Regions from separate parts of the Aeromonas bestiarum genome, predicted to be linked through region 1. Evidence: riboswitches for the same ligand, from Rfam matches in the RefSeq annotation. Region 1 holds a riboswitch; each other region holds the start of a gene.
What was found. Region 1 has a riboswitch for cyclic di-GMP ahead of IU367_RS02245 (fimbrial protein). Riboswitches for the same ligand answer to the same signal wherever they lie in the genome.

Region 1 (3,278 bases):
CGTTCATGGCACTGCGCACGGACATGGCAATAAAAGGCAGTGATGTGCCTTCAGCCTGACACCCGCTGATTTTCAGCGTGCCCTGGTGTTGTTCTTGCTGGGGGATGCTGTGTAAAACATCCAGAGTACACCCAGATTCAGCCAGGCCATCCGTGATCTCATTGGCAAGAACAGGCCCCGCCATCATCACCATCTGCAGCACTACCGGCACCATCATTGAAGTTTTCATGATCAAGGTTCGATACGAGGAAACAGAATGTGTGAGGTTGTGGTGGTTCGCACCACCACAACCCTTGTCACACGTTAAGGCAGCCAATTACTCGTAGGAGAGAGTAAAGTTGGTCACTGCAGTGAAAGCACCGGCCTGCAGCGGGTTGGCGGTCTGATCGGAATAACCTTTCAGCACGGCGCTGAAGGGCAGCTCGTTGTCACCGTTTACCAGGTTGAAGGCTGCAGTCGGGGTACCCAGCACGATGGCAGAACCACCCGGCGCACTCATCTTGATACCAGCACCGGCAGCTTGACCACCACCGATCACCAGCAGGCCATCATGCTCGGAGGCACCGCTGAAGGTCACCTTGACGGCATCTTCCTTGTCGGAGATTTCGCAGTTCAGCAGCTTGATGCTGAACGGCTTGGAGTTGGACTCACCACCATTGACCAGCTCTTTGGTGCTGACCTGGCCCATCTCTACAACCTGATCAACAGACTCGGGAGCAACGGAGCAAGGAGCGTTGATGATTTCACCGTTGAAGGTGACTTTGCCTGAACCAGCGCCACCGGCAGCAACGGCGGAGCCGCACAGCAGAATGGAACCAACACCCATAGCAACCAAGATTTTATTAGCGTTCATTCGTATATACCTACATTAACGTGTGTTGTTATGCGGCATCATCTGGATCAAGCTGGAGTCATGATTTTCGATGATGCCGCGATATTATTGCTCAGCAACTGTCAGCAGACCGACACCTCATTAATGAGATATGGCTACTGGTGCAATTATCTGTGCATATCAAACAAGCAAAGGTGTTTGCAGTATTAGAGGCAGTTCCCGCCACCTCCCATTTGCACGACTACATACATCCATGTCATCTGCACAAAAAACCGAATTCAACTTTTGCTTGGTGGATAAATTAACGACACGTTTGATGCACATCAAATACATTTTGATTTTTATAAATTCCTTTATAAACACTTTTAAATCATAAACTTACAATCGCTCATGACATTTCAAAACAATGAGAGACAATTAACCACTATATATATCACTCGACTGACAATAGTGAGTTTCACAACCCACTCACATCACAAACCAAATTAACAAAAAACCAACATCAACCACTAAAAACGAACACCACTGACCAAGCAAATTGCCGCCATCATCTTTGCCAAGTAATCAATCAGGTAATCAGGTAATCAGGTAATCAGGTAATCAGGTAATCAGGTAATCAGGTAATCAGGTAATCAGGTAATCAGGTAATCAGGTAATCAGGTAATCAGGTAATCAGGTAATCAGGTAATCAGGTAATCAGGTAATCAGGTAATCAGGTAATCAGGTAATCATAATGACAGCCCATGGCATACAAGCAGTAAATGGCCGCTGTTCCGTGCCTGGGATGAATAACCTGCTTATTAAATCCCGACATGGCTCAATAGATGAGGGTGTTTTCACTGTCGCGCTGTGTTATGGCGATGATGTTGACACTCAACAACGCCATTCCCGCTGTAGGTCAACAATATATATCCCACGTAGATATTTATTATTCCTGCTATCTGTGACCCATATCTCATGCTTTTTTATGCTGATTGATTTCTCAAAGTAGGGTGTTATCATCTAAACATAGAGTAAAGGGCAAACCGGTCGAAAGGTCGGGACGCAAAGCCACCGGTCTAAGGGTTTAAATACCTAAGACAGCGGAGCTGCCATCTGAGAAGAGCGATGTCATCAGTTGTATCTGTGTCATTCTCTTTGATTGCGTTGCCCTTTTCGTACAACGACATGTGACGAAAAGGACATAAAAATGAACACTTCCACCGCTTCCATTCGCAACAGCGCCATCCGTTTTGCCTCTTCTGCCGCCGCAGCTATGCTGTTGGGCATCGCTCTGTTGCCGGCAACAGCCTCTGCCTACGATGGCAGCGTGACCTTCACCGGAACCATCTACGAAGCCCCCTGCGACTTCGCTGACAACAGCGTGACCTGCTATTCGGGCACCCAGCGCCAGACCCTGGATCTGACCAGCCTGCAGCAAACCGGCAGCCTCAATACCATCAGCAGCACCATGCAGTACAAGCTGTCTGCCGGCAGCAGCAAGATGGCCATAGTGACCGTCAGCTACCTCTGATCGAGTTAGCCATCCCATCAGCCCGGGGTTGTTCATTGCCTCGGGCGGATTTGCTCGCCTCCCCTGAGCAAGTGGAGCCCACGCCGAACACAGCGCTTGTTTAGCATCCAACCTTCGCCCTCTGCCGGCACCAGCCCCTCTCGCATTTCCTCTCTTGCAAAGTCCTCTCAGGATCCGGCTCACCACACAGCCATAGCGTCGGCTCGGTTTTCCACTTCATCGCCTTCTTAGTACTGTCGCAACAACACCCAGCCAACGCATCTCAAACGAGACCTTGATCACACTTGTCAGCCGAAGGCTGAGATACCCCCCAGATGGCAGATGAGTCCTTGCTATCAGCTGAGCCCCCAATGGCACTCACTTTGTTTTGATTCAATCTAAATAAATGATTTATATGGCCTGACTGGTGAGTTGATACCCCTTTGGAACTTAGTACATTGCCCGCGATAACCACGCAGACTCTCATCCAAAGGGATAAAAATGAACAATCTGGGTACAAGGTTGCTGCTGCTGGCAGCACCGGGCCTGCTCGCCACCTCGGCGCTGGCCAACTACTCCCCCGCCGACTGGCAACAGTACCGGCTGAACGGTGAATCCAGCCGCCAGCTGAGCGATCGCGTCACCGAAGTCACCTACGAGCTCAGCGCCCGCGATGACGATGCCCCCTATCAGCAACTGCGGGTCTACCGCCGCTTCGACTGGAGAGATGCCAATCTGACCGCACAGGCAGAGCAGCAGTGCGGCGAGCCGCAGCTCAAGATCGAGCAGGGCTGGCAGATCCGCTACCTCAGCTGCGAGCAGGTGGTGCCGGCAGGCAAGGCCATCCCGGCCAGCAGCTATGACTTTGGCTACGGCCTGAAACAGGGCCGCTGGGAACCGCTGACGGGCACCCCGACCGCCCCGCGTCAGGATCGTCTGCCGCTGGCCGAGCGC
Region 2 (3,278 bases), 1.6 Mb from region 1:
AGTCACCACAGGCGGCAGGTTGGGTTGCGGCGCCTTGTTGGTCACAACCACCTGATCCTTGGCACTGAGGTTGTGATCATCGGTCACCGTCAGTTCGAACACCAGATTCACGTCCTGGCTGACCGCATCGACACTTACCTTGGCTTTGGCCTGGGTGGCATCGCTCAGGGTCGCCTTGGGACCGGAGATCTGGGCCCAGCTGTGGTTCAGTACGGCCCCTTCCGGATCGCGGGAAGAAGAACCATCCAGCACCAGCTCGGCCGGCCCGGTCACCGCGAGATCGGTGCCGGCGTTGGCCACAGGCGGCTTGTTGACCGGCGGTGTTGTGCCTTCGCCGTTGCCCAGCCCCTCGTGTATCGCATTGAGGATGTCGCCGTTGTCGGCGTCGATTTCCCAGGCGAACATGCCGCCGAGCTGGTTGGCCAGTACGTACTGCCCCTTGGCCTTGACCGAGCGATCGTCATCGAAGGTGATGAGCTCGCCGGTGGATGCCTTGAACACATAGGGCGCCTCGGCCACCTCGTCGTAGCTGTACTGCCAGTCACCGGCCATCTTGCCCTTGGCGATGCCGCGGTAGTCGATGACCCCCTTCTCCCAGATCCCTTCCGCTTCGCTGCCCGCGATGGGGCCTGTGGCTGTGCCGGTGAAGGGGTTGTTGCCCTGATAACCGCTGACGCCGGTCCAGCCACGGCCATACATGGCCGCACCCACCACGACTTTGCCCGGATCCACGCCCTGGCCCAGCAGCGCCTTGACCCCCTTGTCGGTGGTGTACTTGGTGTTGGGATCCCAGCTCGCCTCATAGAGCGCTGTCTGGTGGCCCAGCCCGGTATTGGTCCAGGCGCCGTTGAAGTCGTAGCTCATCAGGAAGATGTGATTCATGTATTGCTGGGCGGCGCGATAGTCCACCTTGGCAATCTTGTCACCGCCGGCGCTGATGGCGGAGGTGAGCTCGTAGGTGCGACCCGTCTCTACGCTCAGCTCGTCGAGCATGTCGCGCAGCTCCTTCATCAAGAGCACATAGGTCTCGCCATCGGAGGCGCTGCCGAGGTTGGGGTTGGCCCCCAGACCGCCCGGGAACTCCCAGTCGATATCCACCCCGTCGAAAAATTTCCAGGTCTGCAGGTACTCCTTCACCGAGGCGACGAAGGTGTCGCGCTTGGTCTTGTCACCGAAGAAGAAGAAGGGGTCGGAGAGGGTCCAACCACCGATGGAGGGGAGAATTTTCAGGTCCGGATAGGCCTTCTTGAGCGCCATCAGGTTGCCGAAGTTGCCCTTGTAGGGCTCGTCATAGGCGGTGAGATTGCCCTGCCCCATCTGGATGGCGGCCCAGGGATCGTGGATGGAGACCTTGAAGTCCTCGCGCCCGGCGCAGGAGCGTTGCAGCGCCTCGAAACTGCCCGCGATCTCTTTCAGGCTGTCATTGATGCCATTGCCGCCGCAGATGGGAGTAAAGCCGTAGAGGATGTGGGTCAGGTTCTGGGCCGGGACCTTGTCCACGGTGAACTTGCGACCATAGACGCCCCACTCCACATAGTAGGCCCCCACCACCTTGCCGGATTTGTTGGCGTAAGGCTTGTTGTTCTCCTGCAGCGGCGCCTTGAGCGGCACCAGGTGGCTGCCGTCGGTATCGGCCACCAGGATCTCTTTCTTGTCGGAGAGGGTGCAACCATCGGCGTTGCACAGGGCCACCTGCATCTGGTAGCGGCCACCCTTGGTCACCTTGAAGTTGGCGGTGCCGGCGGCGGAGGCGGCACCTGACCACACCTCCTTGCCATCGAGCAGCACCTTGGCGGTCTGGCCGACATCACCGGACCAGAGGTTCCAGCTCACGCTGACCGGCGCGCCATCGGCGTGTACCTTGACCAGCTTGTTGTAGGAGGTGGCGGCTTGATCCACTTCGACGATGGCGAACTTGGTTTCGCCCCAGCCTATGGTGGGTTTGCCGGGGGCGGCAGCGAAGGCGGAGGAGGCACACAGACCCCCGACCAACAACGCCAGTACTGAGGGTTTTGGACTTAACATAGTTGAATATCCTTATTTCGTTCTTGGAATAAATAACGAAAAAGGCAACGCCAACCTGACAGGTAACGCAGACAACATCGCGCCATGGCTTGGCCCATGGACGAAACAACCTGTGGTGGCCCCGCTATCTTAGGTACTGCTGACCCTTAGACCGGAAGCTTTGCGTCCCGGACTTTCGTCCGGTTTGCCTTTTGCACAACTTGATTTGCGACAAAAAATAATCGCGACCTGACTATAAGGGAGTCAAAGGAGGGAGAGCAAACCCCAGATAGGTTATTAATAAACCACTTTTTATCTAAAAAGAGCCTCAAACGAGAAGAGAAGGCACCTTATCGTGTCAGAAAGTGCCGATCTTGCCGCCTGAGGGGCCGAGATTAAAAATCAGATGAATTACTTGTTTCGTGATCATCATCAAGTTTGGCCGGCTGCAATATGCTGTTCATCAGCGCTCGCAACTTGAGCGGCTTGACCGGTTTGCTGATATAGCCGTAGCCGTGTTCTCGGATCTGCGCCTGCAACTCGCTCTTGCGATCCGCGCTGATGATGATGCCGCCTATGTCGTTGCCATGGGCGAGGCGCAGCATGTGCAGCGCCTGCAAGCCTGTCTTGCCGTCATCCAGGTGGTAATCGGACAGCACCAGCTGCGGCAGGAAGCCGCCGGCGATGAGATCTTCCGCCTGAGCCTGACTCTGGGCACAGACCACCTCGCAACCCCAGCGCCCCAGCAGGGAGTGCATGGCGATGAGAATGTCGCTCTCGTTGTCGATGCAGAGCACCCGGATCCCCTCCAGCTGGCTGTCCCGCAGGGCGGGGGCCGCCACCTGCGTCGTTGCGACAGGACGGGTCGCCAGGTTGAGGGTGATGGCAAACACGGACCCCGCCCCCGGCCAGCTGCGCAGGGTCAGGTTGTGGCCCAGCACCAGGGCGATGCCGCGGGCGATGGCGAGCCCCAGCCCCAACCCCTGCTCCTTGGCGGTGCGGGAGTGATCGAGGCGGGAGAATTCGTCGAAGATGGCCTCCTGCTTGTCGGCCGGGATGCCGGGGCCGTTGTCCCACACCTCGATGCGCACCTTGTCCCCCAGCCGACGGCAACCGAGCAGCACACGGCCGCCCGGGTTGTAGCGAAACGCATTGGTGAGGAAGTTTTGCAGCACCCGCCGCAACAGGCGCACGTCGCTGTACACGGCCAGCTTGCTCTCCACCACCGAGAACTGTATGCCCCCCGCCTGGGCCAGCACCCCGAACTCCGCCTT
Region 3 (3,278 bases), 1.1 Mb from region 1:
GTGCCCAGGGCAGCGGGATCCCGGATAACAGGCGCAAAAAAGAGGCCGCTCGGGCCTCTTCTGCTCAGGTGTTGCGGGTTCAGTTCACTTGGGTCCAGGCATCCTGCCAGTTGGAACCCACGCCGGGCTCATACTGGGTCGCTGTGCTCGACCAGATGGTGCACCAGCCACTGTAGGGGAAGGGCTTGCACTGGTAGATCTTGCCATTCTTGGGCTGCAGCACCTTGGTGCCGTTGGTGTAGGACTTGAGTCCCTCCGGGAAGCTGAACTGGTAGTCGCCACCGGACGGATCCTTGAGCATCAGATCCAGCGTTTGCTGCAGGGAGGCACCACCCGCCTTCGGCTTGCCTTCGATCACCAGCTGATGATGACCGGCGCTGAGCCCGGTCAGCGGCATGGTGAAGCTCTGGCTGCTGTCTTTGATGTCGGCACTGGTCTGGCCCTTGGCGGCGCCGCCATGGTCATACAGGGTGTTGGTGACGGCGAGATCCCCCTGGGCGGTGACGCTGAAGTTCAGGGTGACCTTGCCGTTGTCGAGCAGGTATTCACTCTCCAGGCCGCTCACGCTGATGCTGTCGCTCACCGGAGGTTGCTGCTGCTCGAGCTGGACCTCGACCCGTTGCAGGTTGCTGCCTGCCTTCAGGTAAACGGGGTTCTGGCCGTAGACGGGGTTGAACTGGCCGTCGGTGCCCTGCTGGCCGGCGCGGATCTGGCTCTGCTCGGCGTTGATCTTGGCCGCCAGATCGTGGGCCCAGTTATTCTTCTGGCCCTGCTCCGTGGTGGTGATGGTCAGCTCGGTCTGCAGATCGGTGCGCTCGCCGTTGGCGTCGAACACCCGGGTCTTGGCCTTGTCGCCGGCCACCAGATCGGTGGAGGGGTAGATGGTCCCGCCCTGGCTCCAGTTCAGCGGTGGCTGGGTGCCACCATCGAACTTGGCATCGATCAGGTTGTAGAAGCTGTTGCTGGTATCGCCCACTTCCCACACGCCGAGGATCAGCTGATAACCGGTGCGTGCCGGCAGGGTGCAGTTATGGGTGACCTGTTTGGGCGGTTGTACCATGCCCCCGTCGATGACGCAGAAGGGGTTCAGATCGAAGGCGGCGCGGGTCAGCGGCTGGTTCGGGTTCCAATCCTGCTTGGTGAGGTAGTAACGCCAGTTGCGGGTCACGTGGTTGGCGGTGAAGTTCCAGCTGATGGCAAAGGGCCCGGCCTGCACCTGGCGCTTGGTCCAGCGATCGCTGGTCTGAACGTCGAGCTCACCGAACTGCGGGTGACCGGCCGAGGCTATCTGACCGTCGGCGGGGCCGTCTTTGGGGAAGCCGGACGGCGCCTCCAGGCTCTGGGGCTCATACTGCACAGCACCACACTGGCTGTTGCCGCCAGTCTTGCACAGGTAGTTGCGCGCCTCTGGCTGGTTGATATAGCCATGGGCGAGCACGCCGCCGCTGGCCAGCAGCGCGAGCGCCGCCGCGACGTAATTGAGTTGGATTTTTGCTGCCATACATTCCTCTGTTCGATAGATGTGGGCAGTCAAGTTGGCAGGGGAGTTCCCCGATACACACTTGCGTGTGGCAACCCCGCTATCCTGGACGACGTGTCTTTAGACCGGAGGCTTTGCGTCCTGGCCTTTCAACCAGTTTGCCAAATGACTACATAAAGGGTCATGGTGTCGCGTTTGACGACAATCCCATCATGACTAGTTTTGATTAAATAATTAAGTGTAAATGTTTACAGCTTGACCTCATCGGAGTAGTGCAAACACTTAACTTTATGTTTTTGAATGTATATTTAATCTACTCACCTTTCTGAACATCCTTGATTACGTCGATAAAATGCAAAAATACGACATTTTTTATCAATAAAAAAATCCCTGCCAGCCAGGCTGGCAGGGATGGTCGTTGCGACAGGGCGGGACGGATCAGTGGCGAGCGCGGGGGCGTTCGGCCTGATGGCTCTGCCGATGCAGCGGTGCCAGCCGCTGTTCCAGCTGCTGGTCGATGGCGCTGCCGAGCTTGAACACCGCCAGCCGCTCGTCCAGGCTGCGGGATAGGCTGGCCAGCAGCTCGCTCTCCCGGGCCAGTTGCGAGGCGGACTGGGACATCTCCAGCGCCGAGTCGTTGATGCCGCTGACGTTGCGGTTCATGTCCTCGGCCACCATGCTCTGCTGTTCGGCGGCTGTGGCTATCTGGGTCGCCATGTCGCTCACGTGCTGGATGTGGTTGACGATGAGGGAGAGATCCTGCCCCGCCTTCTCCGACTGGCTGACGCTGCTCTCCGCCAGCTTGCGGCTGGCATCCATGGCGCTGGCGGCGGTGACGGCCCGCTGTTGCAGCTGGGCTATGGTGCTCTGGATCTCCTCGGTGGACTGGCGGGTACGGCTCGCCAGCTGGCGTACCTCGTCGGCCACTACCGCAAACCCGCGTCCCTGCTCCCCGGCGCGGGCCGCCTCTATGGCGGCGTTGAGGGCCAGCAGGTTGGTCTGCTCCGAGATGGCGCTGATGACGGCGGTCACCTCGCTTATCTGCATCACCCCCTCCTTGAGCTGATTGACCTGCAGCGTGGCCTGCTCCACCTCGGTGGCCAGCGCCTGTATGCCGTGCACGCTGGCATGCACGTCCCGGTTGCCGAGCCCGGCCTCGCTGGTGGCATCCTGGGTATCGCGGGCGGTATTTTCCGCGTGGCCCGCCACATCCGAGATGGTCGCGCTCATCTCGTTCATGGCGGTGGCGAGCTGAGCCAGCTGATCCCGCTGGCTGTTGACCGCCTGATTGGTCTGCTCGGCGGAGGCGGCGATGCGCAGGGCTGCATCCGCCACGTTGCGGGCACCCTGGCTGGCCTCCAGCAGGGCGTGGCGAATGGCATCTAGCCCCTGGTTGGTGCAGGTGGCGACGACCCCCAGCTCATCCTTGCCGTGTATCGGTATGCTGACCACCAGATCCCCGGCCGCCACCTGCTGCATGGCGCGCTTGATCTCGGCCAGCGGATTGACGATGGAGCGGCTGATGGCAAACCCCAGCAGCCCCATCAGCAGGATCACCAGCAGGGTGGCGCCCCCCATCAGCTGGTACTGGGACCAGATGGTGGCCTCTATGTCCTGCAGCAGCACGCCGGAGCCCAGGATCCAGCCCCAGGGCTGGTAGCCCGCCACCAGCGACATCTTCTGGGCCGCCTCACCCGTGGGGGTAATCCATTGATATTCCAGCCGGCCATGCTGGCCTCCCTTGCCAAGATCCACCATGCGTTGCCAGTGAGCCCCGGCGGTTGCGCCGCTTTCCCCC

Region 2: it holds a riboswitch for cyclic di-GMP, as region 1 does, so the genes downstream of both, IU367_RS16895 (glycosyl hydrolase family 18 protein) here and IU367_RS02245 (fimbrial protein) in region 1, are expected to answer to the same signal.
Region 3: it holds a riboswitch for cyclic di-GMP, as region 1 does, so the genes downstream of both, gbpA (N-acetylglucosamine-binding protein GbpA) here and IU367_RS02245 (fimbrial protein) in region 1, are expected to answer to the same signal.

Annotation. Positions count from the first base shown of each region.
Region 1 is NZ_CP064746.1:466,143-469,420, reverse strand. It holds gene IU367_RS02255 (hypothetical protein) at 1-217, opposite strand, end outside; gene IU367_RS02250 (fimbrial protein) at 317-853, opposite strand; cyclic di-GMP riboswitch class I at 1,842-1,928, shown strand; gene IU367_RS02245 (fimbrial protein) at 2,022-2,345, shown strand; gene IU367_RS02240 (collagenase) at 2,826-3,278, shown strand, end outside.
Region 2 is NZ_CP064746.1:3,656,828-3,660,105, forward strand. It holds gene IU367_RS16895 (glycosyl hydrolase family 18 protein) at 1-2,025, opposite strand, end outside; cyclic di-GMP riboswitch class I at 2,137-2,224, opposite strand; gene IU367_RS16900 (hybrid sensor histidine kinase/response regulator) at 2,400-3,278, opposite strand, start outside.
Region 3 is NZ_CP064746.1:4,083,456-4,086,733, reverse strand. It holds gene gbpA (N-acetylglucosamine-binding protein GbpA) at 80-1,501, opposite strand; cyclic di-GMP riboswitch class I at 1,568-1,653, opposite strand; gene IU367_RS18790 (methyl-accepting chemotaxis protein) at 1,919-3,278, opposite strand, start outside.